3 regions of the Streptomyces sp. NPDC002884 genome follow, and region 1 is predicted to be linked to each of the others. Evidence: riboswitches for the same ligand, from Rfam matches in the RefSeq annotation. Region 1 holds a riboswitch; each other region holds the start of a gene.
What was found. Region 1 has a riboswitch for cyclic di-AMP ahead of ABT070_RS04860 (C40 family peptidase). Riboswitches for the same ligand answer to the same signal wherever they lie in the genome.
Positions count from the first base shown of each region.

Region 1 (3,529 bases):
AACGACGTGACGGCCATGTTCATGTACCTCGAGCACAAGGACCCGGACCGGGACATCGCGCTGTACATCAACTCCCCCGGCGGCTCCTTCAGCGCGATGACGGCCCTCTACGACACCATCCGCTTCGTCACCTGCGACGTCGGGACGACCTGCCTGGGCCGGGCGGATTCGACCGCCGCGGTGCTGCTCGCCGCGGGCACGCCGGGCAAGCGGTACGCACTGCCGGGCGCGCGGATGACGATCCGCCAGCCGTCCCCGCCCGAGCCCTTCGAGGGACGGGCCAGCGACCTGGCCGTACGGGCCGAGGAGCTGGCACGCACCCGCGCGGGCCTGGAGGAGATGCTCGTACGGCACACCGGACGGACGCCGGAGCAGGTGGCCGCGGACATCGAGCGGGACAGGTTCCTCACCGCCCAGGAGGCCGTGGAGTACGGCCTGGTGGACGGGATCGTCCCCGGCCGCAGGGCCTCGGCCGGCGCGTCCGGCGGGAGGTGAGCCGCCGATGGTGCCCGAGCTGCCGCCGCTGCCCGCACTGACCCGCGCGGAGGCCGAGCTGATCGACGGTTACCTCGACGTGGTCGACATGCTCGGCCGGATCAACCCGGCCCACCACGGCGACACCTACCGCGGACTGCGCGCCGCCCAGGCGCTGGTGACCAAGGCGGCCGCGCTGCGCGACGCGCTGACGCTGATGCACCAGCGGGGCGAGAGCGAGCTGCACGCGCCGACGCTCGCGCGGGCGCTGCGCGTCCTGGACGGAGAGCGCCGCACCGCGCGTGTCACGCTGCCCCCGCTCTCCGACAGTTGACCCGAGTGGCCCACCTCCGGTCCGGACCGCTCACGCCCGGGACGTGACGACCGGACCGGAGTCGAAACGGCCCAGAAGAGGTACCCCCGTTCAGCGGAGCGTCTACTGCTCCCCCGGACCCTCCGAGGTTGCGCAAAAGGGCGCTCTTCGGGCGGAACAGCGGACTCCACCGCTGGTGGGAGGCCTTGAGGCGCCTTGACACCTGATCCCCCATCAGGGTGTCCACCCGAACGGGTGAGTGGTGAGTAACCCCACAAATCCCCGGTTCCGTTGGGATTTTCGGACATCGGTGAGCCAAGATCCCTGACTGACGACAAGCCCCCGCCACAAGCGGCGGGGCGGTCCGGGCGGACGCCGAGTCCTGCCGCCGCACGGATGACCGGTCGACAGGAGTGCATCGGCAGGAGTGGAGGACCCAAGCACGACGGGTCGCCGGAACGGTCACGCCATGACCGGGCCGAGCAGCCCTTGGGGTGAAGCCGCAGCAGCGGCCGGGCAACTTCGCCAGCCCGAATCCGACAGGTCATCCTTCACAGGCGGCTGACGAAGGGTTGCGCATGACTGCGCTCAATCGTGTCCCGTCGCTCATGGCCCGGGCCGGTACGGCCTCGGCTTTCGCCATCGCCGCCGTGGGCGGCTCCGTCGTGGTCCCGGGGCTCGCCCCCGACGCCGCGGCCGCCACACCGGCGACGAAGGCGCTCCAGATCGCGGCCTCGAAGAAGGGTGCCCCGTACAAGTACGGCGCCACCGGACCGAAGAGGTTCGACTGCTCGGGGCTCACGCTGTACTCGTTCAAGAAGGCGGGCAAGAGCCTGCCCCGCACGGCGGCCCAGCAGTACAACAAGACGAAGCACATCTCGTCGTCCAGCCGCAAGGCGGGCGACCTCGTGTTCTTCCACTCGGGCTCGAACGTGTACCACGTCGGGATCTACGCGGGTAAGGGCAAGATCTGGCACTCGCCGAAGACCGGCGACGTGGTGAAGCTCCAGAAGATCTGGACCAAGAGCGTCTGGTACGGGCGGGTCCGCTAGGGCCTGCCAGGGTCACGGGCTGGTTTTCCCGGGGCGGTGGGGGCGTCCTGACGCGCCTTCAACGCCCCGGGAGCTCACCCTCCGCCGGGGCCGTCAGAGCTCCGGCCACCGGCTCCGTCGCCGGGACGGCCCACGGGAGCTCGACGGTGACCGTCTTGCCGCCCTCCCGGGTGGGCCGCACTCTCAGCCTGCCGCCGCACTCCGCGGTGAGCCAGCGAATGATCACCATGCCTCGGCCGTTGTCCTGCTGGACGGCGGCCGGCAGTCGTTTGGGGAAGCGCGGGTGGCTGTCGGTGACCCCGACGCGCAGGTGTTCGTCACGGTCGAGGACCAGGTCCACCGTGAAGGTGGGTGACTGCCCGAAGGTGTGCTGTACGGCGTTGGTGGCGAGTTCCGAGACGATGAGCCGGATGGCGTCGGCCGCCTCCGTGTCCGCCGGAAGACCCCATTCCCCCAGGACGTCGGCCACGAAGCCGCGGGCCGTGGACACCGAGGCGGGATCGCTCGGCAGAGTGACGGATGCTTCCAGGTGATCTGCCATGGCGACGTCGTCCCTTTCCCACGGGACCGGGAGCCCGACACGGTGCGGATGGTTCGAGTACGGTCCCGGACTGGTGCTTCTTCGCCAGACTGCCATTACCGCGCCGGTCACGGGTGGGATCCACCAAGATATGCATATATCTGTCGCCCAATGCGGTGAACTCTGCGACGGCAGAGCGTATTTGGTCGGCCCGATAGGAGTAAGGAGGGACCCATGCAGCACGGTCCCGCGGTGCGTCGCCGAAAGCTGGGCGCCGAACTGCGCAATCTGCGCGCCCAGGCGGGGCTCACCAGTGGTGAGGCGGCCCGGCTCGTGGGCTGGCACCAGTCCAAGGTGAGCCGCATCGAGACCGGTATCAGTGGATCGAAACCGGCCGATGTGCGGTTACTCCTCGACGCCTACGGTGTCGAGGATCCGCAACTGCGGGAGCTGATGCTGGCGTTGGCGAGCGACGGCGGAAGTGGCGGCCGGGACCACTGGTGGCACGCCTACCGCGGGGTGCTGCCGCCCACCTACCGGGACTTCATCAGCCTGGAGTCGCAGGCGAGCGCGATGCGCACCCTGGAGACGACGGTGGTGCCGGGACTGCTGCAGACGCCCGAGTACGCACGCGCGGTGACCAGGGCGGCCGTGGAGGGGGGCGACGAGGACCAGCTCGACACCCTGGTGGAGGTACGGCTGGCCCGCCAGGACGTGCTGCGCGCGCAACCGCCGCTGGAACTGTGCGCGGTACTGGACGAGGCGGTGCTGCGGCGGGAGGTGGGCGGGCCCGAGGTGATGGCGCGACAGCTGGGCCGGCTCGTGGAAGCCGCCCGATTGCCCCAAGTCCGGCTCCAGGTACTGCCGTTCGCCGCCGGAGCGCATATCGGGGTAACCGGCCCTTTCGTTATCTTCTCATTTTCGCGCACTTCTGATCTGGACGTGGTTGTTCTCGACCACTTGACGAGTAGCCTCTATCTCGAACGGAAAGAAGACCTCCAGGCCTACACCGAGGCCTTCAACGCCCTTCGGGCGCATGCCCTTTCGCCCGGGGACTCATCGGATTACATCGCCGCGATAGCCGACGGCGCGTAAGGAGGCACCATGTCCGCACCACCGCGGAACGTACCTTCCAGTACCGATCCCGACCGTCTCCCGGATGTGCGGTGG
Region 1 is NZ_JBEOVB010000002.1:96,398-99,926, reverse strand. Features, by position in the region: gene ABT070_RS04870 (ATP-dependent Clp protease proteolytic subunit) at 1-495, shown strand, start outside; gene ABT070_RS04865 (hypothetical protein) at 503-808, shown strand; cyclic di-AMP (ydaO/yuaA leader) riboswitch at 1,192-1,362, shown strand; gene ABT070_RS04860 (C40 family peptidase) at 1,366-1,839, shown strand; gene ABT070_RS04855 (ATP-binding protein) at 1,898-2,380, opposite strand; gene ABT070_RS04850 (helix-turn-helix domain-containing protein) at 2,594-3,454, shown strand; gene ABT070_RS04845 (DUF397 domain-containing protein) at 3,464-3,529, shown strand, end outside.

Region 2 (3,529 bases), on a different contig from region 1:
GCCACCTCCAGCAGCGCCGGCAGCTGCTCGACCGTCCGCGCGGAGGCGATCGGCGCGGCCACAGTCGGCTGCGCCGCGAGCCACGCCAGGGCGACCGTGGGGATCTCGGCGCCGTGGGCCTGGGCGATCTCGTCCAGGGCGGTGAGGACGTTGCGGCCCCGCTCCGTGTCGAGATGCTTGGCCGCGCCGGCCGCACGGGCGCTCTGCACGGTCGTACCGGGCCGGTACTTGCCGGTGAGGAAGCCGGCGGCGAGCGCGAAGTACGGGACGGCCGCGAGTCCGAAGCGGGCGGCGAGGTCCTGGAGGCCGCCCTCGTAGGTGTCGCGGGAGACCAGGTTGTAGTGGGGCTGGAGGGCGACGTACCGGGCCAGGCCCTCGCGGTCGGAGAACTCCAGGGACTCCCGGAGCCGCTCGGGCGAGATGTTGGAGGCGGCGATGTGCCGCACCTTGCCCGCCCGCACCAGCTCGTCGAGCGCGCCGATGATCTCCTCGACGGGCACCTCGGGCTTGTCGAAGTGCGTGTAGTAGAGGTCGATGCGGTCGGTGCCCAGACGGCGGAGCGAGGCGTCGGCGGCGGCCTTGATGTTGTCGGCGGTCAGACCGGGGAACTCGGGGTGCTGGCTCACCTTGGTGGCGATCACGAGGTCGTCGCGGTTGCCCCGGGCCTTCACCCACCTGCCGATGACGGTCTCGGACTCACCGCCGCTGTTGCCCTCGATCCACGCCGTGTAGGAGTCGGCGGTGTCGACGAAGTTGCCGCCCGCGGCCGCGTAGGCGTCGAGCACGGCGAAGGAGGCCGTCTCGTCGGCGGTCCAGCCGAAGACGTTGCCGCCGAGGGAGAGCGGGAAGACCTCGAGGTCGGAGGAGCCGAGCTTGCGAAGAGAAGTCATGCTTCGTCTCAACGGACGCCGACGGCCCGCCCATTCCGGGCGTGACACGAAGAACATGTGAACGGCGCCTGTGGACGGCACGGAACGGCGGCAGCCCCGACGCGGAGGGCGTCGGGGCTGCCGGGGTGGATCAGGGTGTCCGCGGGAGAGGAACCGCTCAGGGGTTGAGGCCCTTGCCGCGCAGCCAGGCCGCGGGGTCGATGCCGTCGGCGCTGCCGTTCGGATGGACCTCGAGGTGGAGGTGGGCTCCGGTGACGTTGCCGGTCGCGCCCACGCGGCCGATCACATCACCGGTGGCGACCTTCTGGCCGACACTGACGCTGATCGACGACTGGTGGCAGAACCACAGCTCGGTGCCGTCGTCCAGGGTCAGGATGGTGCGGTAGCCGTAGGAACCGGCCCAGCCGGCCTCGGTGATGGTGCCGCTGTGGACGGCCTTGATGAGCGTGCCCGTCGGCGCGGCGAAGTCCAGACCCGTGTGGTAGCCGGAGGACCAGAGGGAACCGGCCTGGCCGAAGGTCGAGGTGATGGTGTACGAGGAGGTCGGCAGCGTGTACTGCTTGGCCAGCTCGGCCAGGCGCGCGGCCTCGGCCTTCGCGGCGGCTTCCTCGGCGGCCTTCTTCTTGGCGGCGGCGGCCTTGGCCTCCGCCTCCTTCTCGGCCTTGGCGGCGGCGTCGGACTCGGCCTTGGCCGCCGCGGCGAGCGCCTTGACCTCGACCTGCGACTGCTGCGACTCGGCCTGCGCCATGATCCGGCTGCGGAGCGCCTCGCCGGCGTCGGCGGTGCTCTCCTCGGTGTCCACGGCGGCTTCGGAACCGAAGCTGGCGAGGGCCGGGGCGGCTTCCGGGGCGGGCTCGTCGTCGGAGATGAGCGAACCCACGTTGGGCAGGTCCGGCATCGAGATGGAGACCGGCGCCTTGCCGGTGTTGGCGCTGGCCATGCCGCCCGCGCTGACGGCGGCTATGACGCCGACGCCGAGGACGGTGGAGCTGCGGGCGAATCCGCCGCCGCGCTGCTTGGCGACGCGGTGCTTGCCGCGTACCGGGCGAGTGGACTCCGCGGTGGGGTTCCACTCCTCCCAAGGGCCCTCGTCGGTGCGGTAGTCGCCGTAGCCGAAGGTCTCGGTGGACCGCTGGCTGGGCGCGTAAGGGGCCTCGGGGGCAGGCGGGTTGGACGCCACGCGGGCGCACTCCTTTCCTTCCGTCGCCTACCGGGTTAGCTGACGGGTTCGGAGCGGGAAGGTCTCCTACGCGCGTATACCGGTCGTGGACTCTGCGAGTTCACGACGGCTTCCGCGTGATTCACCCCAAGGTGGTGGTTCCCCGGTTCCCTTGCGGGATTCGGCACGTGCCGCACGGAGCCGACTCTGGTGCCGGCTGGGACGACCGCGCTGCGTTATCGAACGTTAATAGACCCGGGGGTGGGTTTCCAAGCTGTTCCTCTTGATCAACAACATTTCTGGCCTGGACTTTTGGGCCAGCAGCGGTGAAAAACGGGCGAGTTGACCGCGCTTCGACATGCCCCGGAAACGCTTCATCAGTCACAGGAGTTTTGATGGTGACTCAGTCGTTATGCGCAGGGCGGTCATCCGGTCACCAGGAGTGAGGGAGGGAGGTCGACATAAACGCCGAAGGCCGGAACCCTTTCGGATTCCGGCCTTCGGTTCATCAGTAGCGGGGACAGGATTTGAACCTGCGACCTCTGGGTTATGAGCCCAGCGAGCTACCGAGCTGCTCCACCCCGCGGCGATGAATGCAACTGTACGCCATCAGCGGGGCGGAAAGCACATCGGTTGATCCACGGGGCCCCGGCGGCCTCAGAGGAGGTGGCGGTTCGGCTCCTTCGCCCGCTCCTCGTAATCCGGGAGCACGAGGACGTCGACGCCCTGGGCCGTCAGCAGACCGGTCCCGTCCGCCTCCGTGACGAAGGTGTCCGGCTCCCGCCAGGCCGTGACCACCCTGCGCACCCCGGCGTCGAGGATGAGGCGGGCGCAGGGGGCCGGGCGGGAGGAGCGGCGGGCGCACGGTTCGAGGCTGCTGTAGACGGTGGCCGCGGACAGCCGGGGGTCGGCGGGGTCGAGCTTCGCGAGGGCGGCCTCCTCGGCGTGCACGACCGGGTCGCCGGCCTCGCGGGAGTGGCCGCGGGCCAGCTCCGTGCCGTCGGCGGCCACGATCACCGCGCCGACGCTGAAGGCGGTCTCCGACGGCGGACAGTCGGCCGCGAGTTCGCAGGCGAGGGCCAGCCAGTGCCGGTCGGCCGCGACGGGCAGCGGTCCGGCGCCGGGGGCGGTGGGCTCGTAGCGGTTCAGGACGACGTCCTCGATGCGCCGGCTCTCCACCAGGCGCAGGCGTCCGCCCTGGTAGCCGCCGGGTCCGAAGAGGCGGGGCGCGGCCGGGTCGCCCACGAACAGCGGGGCGAGGACCAGCTGGAGTTCGTCGGCGAGGCCCTGTCGGAGCAGCTGGGTGTGGATCTTCCCGCCGCCCTCGACCATGAGGCGCCGCACCCCGCGCTCGTCGTGGAGGTGTTCGAGGAGACGGCGCCAGTCCAGTTCGGGCCCGAGCGGGACGGCGTCCGCCTCGATGCCGAGCGCGCGGACCCGTTCGGCGCCCTTGTCCGTCGTGTACACGACCTTCTCGCCG
Region 2 is NZ_JBEOVB010000008.1:21,223-24,751, forward strand. Features, by position in the region: gene ABT070_RS18365 (aldo/keto reductase) at 1-890, opposite strand, end outside; gene ABT070_RS18370 (M23 family metallopeptidase) at 1,048-2,070, opposite strand; cyclic di-AMP (ydaO/yuaA leader) riboswitch at 2,080-2,246, opposite strand; tRNA gene ABT070_RS18375 (tRNA-Met) at 2,562-2,635, opposite strand; gene ABT070_RS18380 (dihydrofolate reductase family protein) at 2,707-3,529, opposite strand, start outside.
Region 2: linked by a shared signal. The riboswitch ahead of ABT070_RS18370 (M23 family metallopeptidase) and the one ahead of ABT070_RS04860 (C40 family peptidase) in region 1 are both predicted to bind cyclic di-AMP.

Region 3 (3,529 bases), on a different contig from region 1:
GCCGAGGAAATGGAGCGGGCCCAGGCGCAGTTGGAGCGCGAGTGGCTCGACCGGCTCGGCACGGTCGCCGGCCGCGCCGACGAACTGTGCCGGTTCGCCGTGCTGTTCGGAGACCCGCAGCTCGCCCTCACCGCCGTCCAGCGCGTGCTGGACGTGACGCCGGAGGAGGTGCAGGAGATCGCCAAGGCCCGCCTGCGCCCCGACAACCGCGCGGTGCTCGTCTACGAGCCGACCGCCGCCGAAGCCCCCGCCGACCAGGACGAGAACGAGGAGGCGGCCCGGTGACCGAGCTCGCCACGATGGACTTCCACCCCCAGCCCCGGGCGGGCGAGGCCAAGCCGTGGGCGTTCCCGGCGCCCGAGCGCACCGCGCTGGCCAACGGCCTGACCGTGCTGCACTGCCACCGTCCCGGCCAGCAGGTCGTCGCCGTCGAGATCCTCCTCGACGCACCCCTGGACGCCGAACCGGCCGACCTCGACGGCGTCGCCACGATCATGGCGCGCGCCTTCTCCGAGGGCACCGACAAGCACTCCGCCGAGGAGTTCGCGGCCGAACTGGAGCGCTCCGGCGCCACCCTGGACGCGCACGCCGATCACCCCGGCGTCCGGCTGAGCCTCGAAGTACCGGCCTCACGCCTGCCCAAGGGCCTCGGTCTGCTCGCCGACGCCCTCAGGGCCCCCGCGTTCGCCGACAGCGAGGTCGAGCGCCTCGTCCGCAACCGCCTGGACGAGATCCCGCACGAGCTGGCCAACCCGTCCCGGCGCGCCGCCAAGGAGCTCTCCAAGGAGCTGTTCCCGGCCACCGCGCGGATGTCGCGCCCGCGCCAGGGCACCGCGGAGACGGTCGAGAAGATCGACTCCGCCGCCGTACGCGCCTTCTACGAGAAGCACGTCCGTCCCGCCACGGCCACCGCCGTGGTCGTCGGCGACCTCACCGGCGTCGACCTGGAGGCGCTCCTCGGCGACACCCTGGGCGCCTGGACGGGCTCCTCGGCCCAGCCGCGGCCCGTGCCGCCGGTGACCGCCGACGACACCGGCAGGGTCGTCATCGTGGACCGTCCCGGCGCCGTCCAGACCCAGTTGCTGATCGGCCGGATCGGCGCCGACCGGCACGACCGTGTGTGGCCCGCGCAGGTGCTCGGCACGTACTGCCTCGGTGGCACGCTCACCTCCCGGCTGGACCGTGTCCTGCGCGAGGAGAAGGGCTACACCTACGGTGTCCGCGCGTTCGGGCAGGTCCTGCGGTCCGCTCCGGACGGCTCGGGCGCCGCGATGCTCGCCATCAGCGGTTCCATCGACACCCCGAACACCGGTCCCGCTCTGGACGACCTGTGGAAGGTGCTGCGCACTCTCGCCGCGGAGGGGCTGACCGACGCCGAGCGCGACATCGCCGTGCAGAACCTGGTCGGTGTGGCGCCGCTCAAGTTCGAGACCGCCGCGGCCGTCGCCGGCACGCTGGCCGACCAGGTCGAGCAGCACCTGCCCGACGACTTCCAGGCCACGCTGTACCAGCAGCTCGCGGCGACCGGCACGGTGGAGGCCACTGCGGCGGCCGTGAACGCCTTCCCGGTGGACCGGCTGGTGACCGTCCTCGTGGGTGACGCGGCCCAGATCAAGGAGCCGGTCGAGGCCCTCGGCATCGGCGAGGTGAAGGTCGTGTCCGCGGAGTAGGTCCCGGCAACGGCGCACGCGTGCGGGGGCCCTGGTCGACGAAAGCGTCACCAGGGCCTCCGTATGTCCGAATTGATGCGGAGGTTGCCCGTCTGCCCTGTGGGATGCGCTACAAAAACCGGGATCCGTTTGAGGATTGAAACCCGCGCCGCTTAGCGTCATCCGGGCTGTTCGTCACGCAGTGCGCCGCAGCCGCGGCACCGGACAGTCATCGCCGAGTCCCCGTACGGCGCGAGCCAGGGGAGCCGGGGACCCACTAGTGAAGTCCCTGGGGTGAATCGGACGCCCGCGCCTGAACGCGAGGGGGTCCGTAGGAGACCTTCCTGCTCCGAACCCGTCAGCTAACCCGGTAGGCGAGAAGGAAGGAAAGGACACCCCCGACTTCATGGCGTTCACCTGCGCCCCCGGTAAGCACCGCAAGCCCGGCCGGATGCAGCGCAGCAGCGTTCGCGCGGCGGGCATCGCGGCGCTCACCACCACCGGTGTCATGGCCACCGTCGCCTCCACTCCGGCCTTCGCCGCCGAGCCCACCCCTGAGCAGACCGGGCTGATCCCCGTCGTCACCGCCGGCGAGTCCGCCGCCGAGTCCGTCGCGGAGCAGGTCGACGACCAGGTCGCCCGGCAGAAGCAGGCCGCCTTCGAGGAGGCCGCCCGTCAGGCCGCCGCCAAGAAGGCCGTGGAGGAGCGCGAGGCACGCGTGCGTGCCGCCCGTGAGGCCGAGCGCAAGCTCCTCAACACGTTCGTGCTGCCGATCACCGGTTCCTACGTCTCCACCGGCTACCAGGCCAGCAGCTCGCTGTGGTCCTCCGGCAGCCACACCGGCATCGACTTCCACGCCGCCAGCGGCACCTCCGTGCACGCGGTCGGCTCCGGCACCGTGGTCGAGGCCGGCTGGGGCGGGTCCTACGGCAACCAGATCGTGATCAAGATGCACGACGGGACGTACACCCAGTACGGTCACCTGTCGTCCCTCGCGGTGTCGGTGGGCCAGACGGTCACCCCGGGCGAGCGGATCGGCCTGTCCGGCGCCACCGGCAACGTCACCGGCCCGCATCTGCACTTCGAGGCCCGCACCACCGCGGAGTACGGCTCGGACATCGACCCGGTCGCCTACCTCCGCAACCACGGCGTGAACGTCTGACGACCCACGGCGACAGATCGTCCTGCCCCGGCCCTTGCGGCCGGGGCTTTCGCCGTTTTCGAGGTCCTGCTGTCCAAAAAATATCCCTGGATTCCGGCCCGCCATCGGAAATTCCCGCTCATTGCAATAGAGTCACGGAACACACGTCAATCGTCGACGTTTCACGGGGATTAAGGCGGAGGTCCGTCATGCGTATTCCGGCGCACTCGGTGTGCACGGCCATTCGGGACGACATCGTCGCGGGTGTCTACGAGCGCGGCAGCCGCCTCACCGAGGAACTCCTCGCCCGCCGCTACGGCGTTTCCCGCGTCCCGGTCCGCGAGGCGCTGCGCACGCTGGAGGCCGAGGGCTTCGTCGTCACGCGGCGGCACGCGGGCGCGTGCGTCGCGGAGCCGACCGAGCAGGAGGCGGCGGACCTGCTGGAGATGCGCATGCTCCTGGAGCCGCTCGGCGCCTCCCGGGCCGCCCAGCGCCGCACCGAGGCCCATCTGAAGGTGCTGCGCGGACTCGTCCGGCTGGGCCAGGAGCGGGCCAGACGGGGCAACAGCGAGGATCTGCGCTCCCTGGGCGGCTGGTTCCACGAGACCCTCGCGCAGTCGTCCGGAAGCCATGCCCTGACGTCGATGCTCACGCAGCTCCGCCACAAGATCGCCTGGATGTACGCGGTGGAGGCGCCGGCCAACCCCGTGGAGTCCTGGGCGGAGCACGGCGCGATCGT
Region 3 is NZ_JBEOVB010000024.1:127,245-130,773, forward strand. Features, by position in the region: gene ABT070_RS33550 (M16 family metallopeptidase) at 1-285, shown strand, start outside; gene ABT070_RS33555 (M16 family metallopeptidase) at 282-1,670, shown strand; cyclic di-AMP (ydaO/yuaA leader) riboswitch at 1,873-2,040, shown strand; gene ABT070_RS33560 (M23 family metallopeptidase) at 2,056-2,811, shown strand; gene ABT070_RS33565 (GntR family transcriptional regulator) at 3,000-3,529, shown strand, end outside.
Region 3: linked by a shared signal. The riboswitch ahead of ABT070_RS33560 (M23 family metallopeptidase) and the one ahead of ABT070_RS04860 (C40 family peptidase) in region 1 are both predicted to bind cyclic di-AMP.